2 linked regions of the Glaciimonas sp. PCH181 genome follow. The protein of the gene in region 1 interacts with the protein of each later gene in a pairwise test. Links are inferred from orthologs where the notes say so. Each region holds a gene or a part of one and is shown on either strand. Other genes may lie near its edges.

Region 1 (10,971 bases):
TGCATGCCTACCGCGAAGAGGAGTTGTCTAAAATGCATCGTAATTTTTATGGGTTCGACCCCAGTTATCACGTTGCACGTTATCATTTTGTGCATAAAATGCCTCATGCATGGACGCCGCGCCATCTGGCCGTTCATCGGAATAACTCTTTGAAAGAATCTGACACCCCAATATGAACATTTCTGAGGCAACCAGCTTGCCGACCGTGCTTGTCGTCGACGATGAAACGCGCTCGCAGGATGCCATTCGGCGTACTCTGGAAGAAGATTTCAAGGTGCTGACGGCGAGTTCAGCGGAGGAAGCGCGGATCTTGATGGAGCGGCGTGAACCGGCCGTGATTCTATGCGATCAGCGCATGCCGGGGATGACGGGGGTGCAGTTTCTCAAAGAAGTGCGGGAACGCTGGCCCGATGTCGTGCGGATCATCATTTCGGGCTATACCGATACCGAAGATATTATCGCGGGCATCAATGACGCCGGTATTTACCAATATGTCCTTAAGCCCTGGATGCCAGACCACCTGCTGGACTCGGTGCGCGGCGCGGTAGAAGCGCGTGTTTTGCAACTTGACATGCACCGACTCGATTTGGAGCTGCGCACCAGTACCTCAGTGTTACGGGCGCGGACGGCAGAAAAACAAACGCTACTAAAGGCAACGTTCGATTTTGAGCGGATCATTCGCGTGGCGGGTAGCCCGATGGATGGCATCTGCGAACTGGCTGCCCGCGTTGCGCGTTACGATTTGTCGGTATTGGTGCTGGGTGAATCGGGCAGCGGTAAAGAATTGCTGGCACGGGCAATGCACTACGCCAGCCCGCGAGCCGAGCGCGTGTTTGTGATGGAAAATTGTGGTGCGATATCGGACAGTTTGCTGGAATCCGAATTGTTCGGCCACAAACGAGGATCATTTACCGGCGCTTATGAAGACCATATCGGCATTTTCCAGCGGGCTGACGGTGGTACGGTATTTCTCGATGAGATCGGCGATACTTCATTTGCGTTTCAGGTCAAACTGCTGCGGGTATTGCAGGAAGGCGAAATCCGCCCGGTTGGTGGGACGCGCCCGATTCCTATCAACGTGCGCGTGATCGCTGCTACCCATCGCGATTTGGAACAGGAAGTCCAGGCGGGTCGTTTTCGGCAAGATTTATATTATCGTCTGGCTGGCATGACGCTGACGATGCCGCCGTTACGTGAGCGTCCGGGCGATATTGTTCCGATTGCGGAGGCGCTGCTGGCGCAAGCCTCACAAGAATTGAGAATGCCAGCGCGATCTTTTGCGTCAGATGCAATGGCCAGCCTGATAACATATCCGTGGCCGGGTAATATTCGCGAACTGCGCAATGAAATTTATCGGGCGGTCGCCTTGACGCTAAATGAAAATATGGAAATAAGTGCGCAGGCTTTCTCTAGCAAAGTGCTGCAAGGCCAGCCAGGTATGGCCGCCAATGGGGACGGCGTTGCTGGCATGCAGGGTATGGCAAACATGAACGGCATGCGGCAAACTGGCACCTTACAAGAACGGCTGGAAGTGATCGAAGCCGCCATTTTGAAAGAAACCTTGCTGCGCTTGCGCTGGAACAAGACGCACGCCGCCAAGGAGCTAGGACTATCACGGGTTGGATTGCGAAATAAAATGGTTCGTTTGGGACTGGAGAAAAAATGATGTCCTCTAATACGTTTTATAGTAAGCCTGCTGCTTTCAATGTGCTGTGGCTGCAATCCGGCGGCTGTGGCGGCTGCACTATGTCGTTGTTGTGTGCGGATACCCCAGATTTTTTCGGCGCACTGAGTGATGCAGGTATCAACATGCTGTGGCATCCGTCGCTGTCGATTGAGAGCGGTGCAGATGCGTTGCGCATTTTGCGCGCATGCATTGATGGGGAGATGCCCTTGCATGCGCTATGTGTGGAGGGATCGATGCTGCGTGGCCCGCACGGCACGGGCCGTTTTCACATGCTGGCGGGCACAGGCAAGCCGATGATCGAATGGGTAAGGGCGCTTGCGGAGGTGGCCGATTACACCGTGGCGGTCGGTACTTGTGCTGCGTATGGTGGGATTACGGCAGCGGGTAGCAATCCGACCGATGCCTGCGGTTTGCAATATGAAGGAGACCAGATCGGGGGTTTATTGGGAGCGGCGTACCGCTCACGCACAGGCTTGCCGGTCATTAACGTTGCGGGCTGTCCGACGCATCCGAACTGGGTGCTTGAAACATTGATGGCGCTGGCTGCCGATTTGTTTGACGCAAGCCAGATCGATGCGCTTGGACGCCCCCGATTTTATGCAGATCATTTGGTGCATCACGGCTGTACTCGGAATGAATATTATGAATTTAAAGCCAGCGCGGAGAAGCCATCCGACCTAGGCTGCATGATGGAAAACATGGGCTGCAAAGGCACGCAAGTGCATGCCGATTGCAATACGCGTCTATGGAATGGTGACGGGTCCTGTACGCGCGGCGGTTATGCCTGTATTAGTTGCACCGAGCCGGGGTTTGAAGAACCCGGTCATGCATTTCATGTTACGCCCAAGATTGCAGGTATCCCGATTGGTCTGCCAACAGATATGCCTAAAGCGTGGTTCGTCGCGCTGGCATCGTTGTCAAAATCTGCCACGCCCAAACGCGTAAGAGAAAACGCCACGGCCGACCACTTGAAGGTCGTCCCGGCTATTCGCAAAACTCGATTGAAATGAGGATGTCATGACACGTTTGATTGTCGGTCCGTTTAATCGGGTTGAAGGCGATCTGGAGGTGCGTCTGGAAATAGTCGATGGGCGCGTTCAAAGTGCGCATGTCAACTCGCCGATGTATCGCGGGTTTGAGCAGATATTGCTGAAAAAACCGGCGATGGATGCGCTGATTTACGTCCCGCGTATCTGCGGTATTTGTTCGGTGTCGCAATCGGTCGCCTCTGCACGTGCATTGGCCGATGCGATGGGCATGAATCCACCACCGAATGGCCTGCTCGTCACGAACGTGATGCTGGCAACTGAAAATATGGCAGATCATCTGACCCATTTTTATCTTTTCTTTATGCCTGATTTTGCACGCTCTGTTTACGCGCAGCAGCATTGGCATACAACCGTGCAGGATCGTTTTACCGCGTTGCAGGGGCGGCATGCGCGTTTAGCGCTGGCAGCCCGTCAACGCTGGTTTACGCTGCTTGGCACGCTAGGTGGAAAATGGCCGCATACCCAATCGATACAGCCGACCGGCTCGTCCCGAGCAATTGAAGCGGCGGAGCGGATACGATTGCTGGCGCGAATTCGTGAATTTCGCACCTTTCTTGAACAGACTTTGTTCGGTGCGCCGCTAGAAAGTATCGCCGCAATCGACAGCGAAGCAGCACTCCGTGAATGGCATGCGACTGCTGCGCCGGAGTGTGGTGATTTTCGGCTGTTTTTGACGTTGGCATGGCAGCTTGGACTGGATCGCATGGGGCCTGGGCCTGGACTATACATGTCGAATGGCTCGTATCCGCTACCGGATGGCAAACTCACTTTTGCGCGTGGGTTATGGGATGCAACGATGGCCGAAGTGCAGGCGCTTGACCCTGCGGTGATCGGTGAGGATGCTACCCATGCATGGCTATCTGATGCTGGTGGGCCACGTCATCCCTCCGACGGTCTGACCTTGCCGGATATTGATAAACCGGATGCCTACACCTGGAACAAGGCACCGCGATTTGGCGGGCGGGTGCTTGAGACCGGTGCGTTGGCGCGGCAGCTTGTAGATGGCCATCCACTGGTGCGAGACGCCGTTATGCGCTGCGGCGGGACTGTGTACACGCGGGTGCTGGCGCGTTTATTAGAGTTGACGCTGGTCGTGCCTGCAATGGAGCAATGGATCAAAGCTTTGCGCATTGATGAACCTTATTTTGTACCGCAATCGTTGCCCGACGATGCCGATGGCATGGGCCTGACCGAGGCGGCACGAGGCAGCCTCGGGCACTGGGTGAAGATTCGCAATGGGAAAATCGCCAATTATCAGATTATTGCCCCGACAACCTGGAATTTTTCGCCCCGTGACGCACAAGGCATTCCAGGTGCACTGGAAGCAGCATTGGTGGGGGCACCGATATTGCAAGGCGAAGATACGCCCGTAGCGGTGCAACATATCGTGCGTTCGTTTGATCCATGCATGGTCTGCACCGTGCATTGATGCTATCAATTTGACTGGATGAATGATGGAGCGTTTTACGATTTCACTTGATACGCCACTGGCCGAGGAATTTGATCGGTTAATCCATGCGCGTGGCTATCAAAATCGGTCTGAAGCAATGCGCGATATTTTACGGCAGCATATTGAGCAGGAGCGATTGAGGACGGAACAGGCACCGCGTTGCGTCGCTGCGGTTAGTTATGTTTATAGTCATCATGAACGCGCATTAGCCGAACGGGTGATCAATTTACAGCATCATTATCATGATTTGACCATTGCCAGCATGCATGCGCACCTGGACCATGATCAATGTGTTGAGTCTCTTCTGCTTAAAGGGCCAACACAACAGGTACGTGTATGCGCTGAACGTTTGATGGCGGAACGTGGTGTGCGACACGGCGCGCTGAATCTGATACCTGTAGATGAAATACTATATCCCCATGTCCATGATGCGCAATCCGGTCACCCTCACTTGCCCCCGTTGGCGCATCTGCACACGCGACCAAAATCTTGAATAACCTGTTGGAAAACAAGTATGTCGCCCCGCAAAATCATTCCTGCAGCATCACCACCTCGTCCTCACGTTGCGCTTCCGGCGCAGATAGAAGGCATTGACGAGGCGACGTGGATCGATGTAATTCAAAAAATGGACGAGGTTTATTCGCAACTGGTGAAGGACGAGATCGTATTGGAAGAAAAGAACGAGCAACTAGAAAGTTCGCAGCAGTTCATTTTCAGTGTCTTATCGGCCATGTCCGATGTTTTGGTCGCCTGCAATCGGGTGGGCGATATCGAAGAGACGAATACTGCTTTACGTGAACTGACTGGTCTGGATGAAGACGCGCTGCACGGCATGTCCATCTTTAAGCTGCTTGCGGATTCTGCCAGTATTGATTGCATTCGACGAATCATTGAGCGTCCTGCACCGCAGCGTATCAGCGAGGTGGTTGAACTCAATTTGATCCATCCGAGGCAAGGGCCGGTGCCGGTCGACGTGAACTGCACGCAACGACTAGATGGTACGGGAAAGCACGCTGGTTATGTGTTCGTCGGTCGTCCGATGGGCGAGATCAAGCGTGCTTACCGAGAACTGAGCGAGACGCATGAGGCGCTTAAGCGCACCCAACAGCAACTGCTGCATTCCGAAAAAATGGCCTCTCTCGGTCGCCTCGTTGCTGGCGTCGCACATGAATTGAACAACCCTATTAGTTTCGTACTGGGTAATGTTCATGCGTTAAAACGTTACAGCGAACGGTTGACGTTATACGTTGAGGCGTTACATGAGAGTGCCTCAAAGGAGATGCCAGCAGGCATGCGTGAGAAGTTACGCATCGATCATATTTTGAGTGATTTGCCGTCGCTTATCGAGGGCACTCTCGAAGGTGCTCAACGCACCACTGAGATCGTCAACGGTCTGAAACGCTTTTCTGCCGTGGATAGCGAGGAACAAACCAAGGTTGATCTAAACAGCGTCATTGCGCGTGCGATTCATTGGATTAGCAAGGGTGCGGCCCCCACATTTACAGTGCATTGGACGCCCGGCGATGCTTTGAATGTGACGGGTAATGCAGGCAAATTGTTGCAGGTATTGATGAACCTGATCCAAAACGCCTATGATGCGGCCTCGGCTAAGAATAGCTCCTCACCCCAGCTATGGATTACGGCGCAGGCAAATGGCGATGTCGTCTCGCTATTCTTGCGTGACAATGGCAGCGGCATTTCGCCGGACCACCTTTCACATATATTCGATCCGTTTTTTACTACCAAACCGGTGGGCAAAGGAACTGGCTTGGGACTGTCCATCAGCTACGGTATTATCGAACAGCACTCCGGCAATCTATACGCACGTAATCATCCGCAGGGCGGTGCGGAGTTTGTGATTGAACTCCCGCTGGCGACGCCAAGTACATGAGTACAACACAAGCAGCAAAAACGTACGGCGCAACTGTTGGTATGTCGGCGCCCAATCAACTTTGCATCGTTGTGTGAATACATAAGCTGATAATCCCTTCTGAGCGGCTTATTGTATTAATGGCTTCAGTATTCCTCTGCAACGATAAAAAACAGTCTGTGAATACTTTCCTGACTGTTTTTTTGCCGCAAGATTGTGTTTTGCGCGTTCCGTTGCTTGGAGAACCTGTCGATAATTCGACAATTTGCGCTCCACTGTTGTCAGCCTATTCGCGATTCGCTCAGGGTGTGGCTTGACCAGCGCTCCATGTCATTGAGACACGCAAGTCATCTGACGGCAGCCATCGAGCCAATAGTAAGACTCCCCATCTTGCACCGTCTTATAGGATGCCCCGATCTCACTCGACGCAAGTGCTTCGAGTGGGACAGCATCTATTTTCCCTTATTCACATGGAACTGCCCGGCATAGACGATATAGGAGTTCGCCTCCGCTTCGTATCCACGCCGCTTGCTCATGACCCAGAGCCAGTCGCGTGAGACCAAGATCTGACGTCGGCAGATCTTTGGCAACATAAAACCATCAGGGGAACCCTGATGAAGCCATCAGGGATTTCGGTAAATATGCACAAAAATGCAAATTTCGTATCCAATAAGCAGAGCATATAAAAATATAGTGTCCTGTAATAAACACTTTTTTGTAAACAGTATACAATTTGCAACATTCTAAAGTCAAAAATATCACGCGTATTTGTTCGATACCGCCGTCCTGCATGCACTGGTCGCGGACGCGGAAGGGCAAACCATGTCGCTGTCCCGGCTGGATGAGCTTGTCGCTCGCATCAGCAATTACTATCACAGCAAAGGCTACCCGTTGGCTCGGGCGATTGTCCCGGCGCAGAGTATTGTGTCGGGCGATACTGGCTATATGGGAACGGCAGAACTTCGGCACGATCTTGGCATGATCTGGAATGGCGGTTTGCAGGCGATTGCTTTCATCGACGGCGCGTATGTGACGATCAATAAATCGCCTTGGGCCGCGGGTGTGAACAGTGCCACTCTGCGTGGTGCGGGTGTGGGAATTAACTGGGTCGCCTCGCAGCAATGGAGTGCCAAGGTCTCGGTTGCTGCACCACTGGGCGCACGCCCGGCACTGGCGGCCTCCACCGCATCAGCCCGGGTATGGGGTCAGATTGGTTACGGGTTTTAAGCCTGGTACATGCTGATGTTTGGCTTTTAGTTGCTGACCCGGTAGCGTCAAAATAGATCCTTTGAATCAGGATTGGCAGCAGAAAGCGGCTATGTTCAGGACTGATAAATCATAGCCATTCCTGTCAATTTCTTAGAGGGTGTGTCTTAGAACTGGTCCTCGGTCAGGGCTAACACGCCTGCGCTGCCATTGATGATCACGGTGCTTAGCCATGATGCTTGCGACAGAATATGATCTGCAAAGAAACGCGTAGTGCCAATTTTCGCTTGATAGAACTGCGCATCGCCGGTCCCATCGTCCAGTTTTTGCTGTGCAATTATTGCCGCACGGGCCATCTGCCATCCACCCAAGACGATGCCAGCTAGTTTTAGATACAACACGCTGCCTGAAAATACCGCTTTGACATCAGTCTTCATATTATTGGCTACATATTCCACCACTGCTTCCAGCGCAACGCTACCTTCGGATAAATGCTGCAAGATCGCCTTGAAATCTGCATCGTTCTTACCCTGCGAGCCTTGCGTCAATTCCGCCAGTTGCGCTTCGGTTGCCCGCACTTGTGCAATGATCCTTTTGGCTGTTGCACCGGCGTCACGCGCCGTTCTGCGACCGACCAGATCATTTGCCTGAATCGCTGTTGTGCCTTCGTAAATTGTCAGGATCTTTGCATCGCGGTAATGCTGGGCCGCGCCGGTTTCTTCGATGAAACCCATGCCGCCGTGCACTTGCACGCCATCGCGGGTCACATCTTGTGACATCTCGGTTGACCAGCCTTTAATGATGGGGACGAGATACTCATACACTGCCAGATTCGCAGTGCGGGTAGCTGCATCCGGATGGTGGTGCGCGATGTCACAGATGCCCGCGCCAACGTAGGCCAGCGCGCGTGCCGCTTCAGTTTGGGCACGCATCGACATCAGCATGCGACGCACGTCGGGGTGATGAATAATTGCCACAGGACCAGCCGAACCGGCGACATCGCGCGATTGCACTCTATCCTTTGCGAATGCGACCGCCTGTTGGTACGAACGCTCAGCCAGACCGATGCCTTGCATGCCGACACCGAAACGGGCCGCGTTCATCATGATGAACATATATTCGAGGCCACGATTTTCCTCGCCGACTAAGGTGCCGATTGCACCGCCATGATCGCCAAATTGCAGGACCGCTGTCGGGCTGGCCTTGATGCCCAGTTTGTGCTCGATTGAGACGCAATGCGCATCGTTGCGTGCGCCCAGTGAACCGTCCGGATTGATCAGAAACTTCGGTACGATAAACAGCGAAATCCCTTTTACTCCCGCTGGTGCGTCAGGCGTGCGCGCCAATACCAGATGGATGATGTTCTCAGCCAGATCATGCTCACCGTAAGTAATGAAAATTTTTGTGCCGAACACTTTAAATGTGCCGTCATCTTGCGGCACCGCGCGTGTACGCACGGCAGCCAGATCGGAGCCTGCCTGAGGTTCGGTCAGGTTCATCGTGCCGGTCCACTTGCCCGAGATAAGCGGCGCAAGATAGGTGGTTTTTTGTACATCACTGCCAGCCGTTAGCAGGGCCTCAATCGCGCCATCGCTCAACAGGGCAACTAGCGCAAACGAGATGCTTGCCGCGTTGAGCATTTCAATACAAGGCGTGGCTACCAGCTTCGGCAAGCCTTGACCTCCGAAATCGACCGGATGCTGCACGCCTTGCCATCCCGCCTCAGCGAAAGATTTGAATGCCTCTTTGAAGCCGTTAGAGGTTGTGACGTTGCCGTCGTGCCAGTAGCTAGGCTCTTTATCGCTCGGGCCATTCAACGGTGCCACGACGCCGCTGCAAAATTTTGCATTCTCTTCCAACACTGCTTCAACGGTGTCCGGCGTCGCGTCTTCGCAGCCTGGTAAGGTATTCACCGCATGCAGGCCTGCTAGTTCGTTTATGACGAACAGCATATCTTTCAAGGGGGCTTTATAAGTCATTTTTTATTCTCCAAAAAAACAATGTTCGCTTCCGTGATGGTTTTGGAAATGTCGCGCACATGCCGAACAATAAATCTTTAATGTCGTACCCGTCTGGCATGTTCATCTGCCGTTCTTTATTAGTGTTGATCCGGCCGAAAAATGGTGGCAAGTCGGGTACGCGTATCAATTAGTACTTATTTTGTTGCTGCAGCGGCTAGCGGCTCAATCAGATGGATTTCTTTGATCTGGTGCACCAGCGCCCCTTTACGGATGAAACCAAATGGCTTTCCTAGTGGCAACAGCGTGCGGCCGAAATAACTGTTGAGAAATACCGCCCCTGCGCAATAAAAGCCCATCAGCGAAATCGCTAGTTCGGCATAAGCCGCAACCATGCTAAAGAAGGGCGCATTGATGCCGAAGATCGTCAGCGCCAGCGCCGGTAACAATACATTGATAGCCACTAGAATCGCGGCGAAGACCTTGTTTGCTTCGAATGCGGCGACCATGATGAATAGCGAAAAAATGAAATAACCGATGCACGCCACCCCGAGCTGTCGAGGGTCCGCCTTGTCGCTGACCGGGCCTAGCCAACCCAGACTTGTTGCCCAATGCATAGCGACGGCAATCCAAAACAGGCCATACGCGCCAAGCACAATCGCGCCGAAATAATTATTCTTTTTAAAATCGATGCTGGATGCCCACACCTGCGCAATCGATCCCAGAAACAACGCCCACGGAATAATATAGGTGGTGCCGCTGGTCCAGCCCATTTTTGCGGATGCCGCGACGAAGGTAACCATCGCCAGCCCAAACACGCCTAGCGCTGTCGGGTCTGACATGATGATTTTGGTTTCGGTAACTGGGGTTGAAGATGCTGTTTGCATGAAGGTTTCCTAAAGTTAACAATCTGTGGCATTGAACCTGTGCCGGGGGATATCGCAATAATTTATTTTTTCTTGAAATACTTTTATAAAAACTAATAACGCCCTATGAAAAACGATAAAAATCGGCTGTCTTCGGTCCGGCAATATGCTTACTTGAAAACCGTGAGAGTCCTTGCCGTGTGTGCATACTTTCAGAATGGCGGGCGTGTTTGAACGTGAGAGCATAAAAACAGGCCGAACGAATTCACACAAAGCCGCCGGAACGGTCTTGCTTAATTGGGGACAATGCAAATTGAAACCTGCTACCTATCACTTGTTTCTGTGAACAAAACAGGTGTTAGCCGCGATGTGTTACCGGCTAAAAGAACAGCGGTTTTCGCCGTCTGTCAGATGATTGAGAACAACATTGCTTGAGACGATAAGTTGCATATCGATTTGAGGAATTGACTTTCGTACACGCGGCGGACGGCATGGATACCAACGGTGATGGTGTTGCCGAAATGGTTGCGATCGGAATCAAATGCATCCTTGAAAAAAATGGATGCATTTCCGCGTGGGAATACCTGATTTCTTGCGGTTTGACCAAAGAAATCAATTCAGTTGATGGGGAAGGGCGCATGCCGCGTTGTTCCTGCAACGGCGAACCTGTTGTTGTCTGCACTAATGTCTCCTATTCGTTTCTTCTGTAAACGCGGTCAATGAACCGGATACAGAGATTTTTTTGTAGGTTGATATTAGCTTGCTTCTTATTTCTTAAGTGTCTTGTAGATGACAGTCAGCGCTCTTAATGCATTAGTACGTTTTAATTGTCGAATCTATCCGGTCTTGCTGTGGTTGAACTGCTACAGGGACATTGCTGGTAGT
Region 2 (2,831 bases), on another replicon or contig:
GGTCGTAAATCGTTCAGCGATGCTGAATTGAAATCGAATTTGTTGGCACTTATCGATGCGCTGAGCAAAGCTAAACCAGCAACCAGCAAAGGTGTTTACCTGCGCAAGGTCTCGCTGTCTTCAACAATGGGTGCTGGCATCCGTGTTGAGCAAGCAAGCTTGGTTGCTTAATATTTGAATTAAGTCCTGAGGCGTCGCGACAGTACGTAACTATGTACTAACGCTGGCGACTCAGGCGAATCTTTGGGCTGGACCGGCATAAGCAATTATGTCGATCCAGACAATCAAAGACCGTTGGGCAGCGTGCACGCAGGTTGGTGCACAAAGTTAAATCCCAAGCGAGAAATTGAAGCGCCTGGTACCCAACGCAGATGGTGCACCCGAACAAGTTTTGTAGTCTCAACACTGTTGCGTGAATAGCGTGCTAGTACTGAACTCCTAACTTCGGACGCCGTGTTCGAACCGATGTGAGGTGAATAGCCAATTGCGGCTATGTCATTACCGAGCATCATTTATGGAGGTTGATCTTGAGTCTCAATCTGAATGACAAAAAGGCCGTTGTAGCCGAAGTTTCTGCAAAAGTGAAAGCTGCGCAGACTATCGTACTGGCCGAATACCGTGGCATCCAGGTTGGTCACTTGACGCAACTGCGCGCCAATGCGCGTACCCAAGGTGTGTACCTGCGTGTATTGAAAAATACATTAGCTCGTCGCGCTGTTGAAGGTACCGCTTTTGCTGAACTCGCCAAAGAAATGACTGGTCCGTTGATCTATTCGATCTCGGTCGATGCCGTTGCTGCTGCTAAAGTCTTAGCTGACTTTGCAAAAACCAACGACAAACTAGTCCTGAAAGCGGGTAACTACGCTGGCAAGACGCTTGATAAAGCGGCTGTCGTAGCGTTGGCAAGTATTCCGAGCCGTGAAGTCTTGCTGGCCCAAGTTGTGGGCATGATGCAAGTTCCTATCTCTGGATTTGTGCGTGGTTTGGCTGCCTTGGCAGCGAAAAAAGAAGCCGAAACCGGTGTCGTCGCTACTGAAGTTGTAGCGGATGCTGAAGTCGCTGCTTAATTAAAAGCAGTGTTTCAGCGCTTTTTTCAGCGTTAGTACCAATTAGATGTAGTTATCAATAAAATTAGGAGTTTCACATGGCACTTGACAAAGACGCAATCCTGGACGCAGTTGGCGCCCTGACCGTTTTGGAATTGAATGACCTGGTTAAGGCATTCGAAGAAAAATTTGGCGTATCGGCTGCAGCTGTTGCTGTTGCTGGCGGCGCTGGCGGCGGCGCTGCTGCTGCTGCTGAAGAGCAAACTGAATTCACAGTTAATCTGCTTGAATTCGGCGCGAACAAAGTTGGCGTAATTAAAGCTGTTCGTGAAATCACTGGCTTGGGCTTGAAAGAAGCTAAAGACTTGGTTGACGGTGCACCGAAGCCAGTTAAAGAAGCAGTCTCTAAAGCAGACGCTGAAGCAGCCAAGAAGAAATTGGAAGACGCTGGCGCGAAAGCTGAAATCAAGTAATTCTGATTTCACAGTGCGTCGCCGTCAAGGTGACGCAGGAGTCAAAGTGCAGAATCCCCCGAAAGTGGGCATTCGGCTTTGGCTCCTTTGTCGTTTTCGATTTTATTGTTCTGGGTCTTCTTTATTCGACCTAGTTAACTCTTGATCGGGTTATAGCGTTCCTTTTGCAGCCGAGCTTGAAGGGCTGAGACTTGAGGTTTCGTAGCTGTTGGGTTGTGGGTTTTATCTAGTAGCTAACAGCGTTGGTAGCATTGGTTAGTTGCCCGATATGGCTACATTACTTATCGAATCCTGAATTCTCTATCCTTCCTGTCACTCACGGAGTGTCCATGCATTACTCATTTACTGAGAAAAAACGCATTCGCAAATCTTTTGCGAAACGTGCAAACGTTCATCAAGTTCCGTTCCTGCTGGCGACCCAGCTCGAGTCATATCTGGGCTTTTTGCAAGCAGACAAAGTACCGTCTCAACGTAAAAATGAAGGTTTGCAATCTGCCTTCTCGTCCATTTTTCCTATCGTTTCGCACAATGGTTTTGCGCGTCTCGAATTCCTGTCATATGTCCTCGGTGATCCACCGTTCGACGTCAAGGAATGTCAACAACGTGGATTGACGTTCGCGTCGCCTCTGCGTGCCAAAGTGCGACTGGTTATTCTTGATAAAGAATCTCCAACAAAGCCTGTCGTTAAAGAAATGAAAGAGCAAGAAGTCTACATGGGCGAATTGCCTTTGATGACAACTACTGGCTCGTTCGTCATTAACGGTACAGAGCGCGTCATCGTGTCTCAGCTGCATCGTTCGCCTGGCGTATTTTTTGAGCATGACCGAGGCAAGACCCACTCATCAGGCAAACTGCTATTCTCGGCGCGGATTATTCCTTACCGTGGTTCGTGGCTTGATTTTGAGTTTGATCCGAAAGACATTTTGTTCTTCCGTGTCGATCGTCGTCGGAAAATGCCAGTCACGATTCTGTTAAAAGCGATCGGCATGTCGGTCGAGCAGATTCTGGCTAATTTCTTCGTATTCGATAATTTCGCTTTGCGCAATGATGGCGCGGAGATGGAATTTGTAGCAGAGCGCCTGCGCGGCGAAGTTGCACGTTTTGACATTACTGACAAGTCTGGCAATGCATTGGTCGCCAAAGACAAGCGGATCAATTCAAAGCATGTACGCGACATCGAAGCGGCTGGTATCAAGCACATTTCGGTACCGGAAGACTATTTGCTAGGCCGTGTATTGGCGCGCAACATCGTCGATGAAGACACCGGTGAAGTGGTTGCCAACGCGAACGACGAATTGACCGAAGAGCTGTT

What was found.
Region 2: the proteins of nikR (region 1) and rplL interact in binary tests that used the Escherichia coli proteins (3 or more experiments, as listed by UniProt). The link is inferred for Glaciimonas sp. PCH181 from one-to-one orthologs.

What each region holds. Positions count from the first base shown.
Region 1 is NZ_PYFP01000001.1:962,019-972,989, reverse strand. The notes cover bases 3,047-5,933. They hold nikR (nickel-responsive transcriptional regulator NikR), read left to right. Parts: upstream 3,047-4,187; coding sequence 4,188-4,679; downstream 4,680-5,933. Other genes in these bases: C7W93_RS04305 (sensor histidine kinase), read left to right, coding at 4,701-5,933; C7W93_RS04315 (nickel-dependent hydrogenase large subunit), read left to right, coding at 3,047-4,165. Also shown: C7W93_RS04330 (hydrogenase maturation protein), read left to right, coding at 1-176; C7W93_RS04325 (sigma-54 dependent transcriptional regulator), read left to right, coding at 173-1,666; C7W93_RS04320 (HupU protein), read left to right, coding at 1,663-2,697; more of C7W93_RS04315, read left to right, coding at 2,705-3,046; more of C7W93_RS04305, read left to right, coding at 5,934-6,077; C7W93_RS04300 (POTRA domain-containing protein), read left to right, coding at 6,825-7,283; C7W93_RS04295 (acyl-CoA dehydrogenase), read right to left, coding at 7,430-9,241; C7W93_RS04290 (acetate uptake transporter family protein), read right to left, coding at 9,418-10,107; C7W93_RS04285 (hypothetical protein), read left to right, coding at 10,578-10,796. UniProt on the Escherichia coli protein: Transcriptional repressor of the nikABCDE operon. Is active in the presence of excessive concentrations of intracellular nickel.
Region 2 is NZ_PYFP01000002.1:893,748-896,578, reverse strand. It holds rplL (50S ribosomal protein L7/L12), read left to right. Parts: upstream 1-1,144; coding sequence 1,145-1,519; downstream 1,520-2,831. Other genes in the region: rpoB (DNA-directed RNA polymerase subunit beta), read left to right, coding at 1,849-2,831; rplJ (50S ribosomal protein L10), read left to right, coding at 528-1,067; rplA (50S ribosomal protein L1), read left to right, coding at 1-171. UniProt on the Escherichia coli protein: The binding site for several of the GTPase factors involved in protein synthesis (IF-2, EF-Tu, EF-G and RF3). Is thus essential for accurate translation.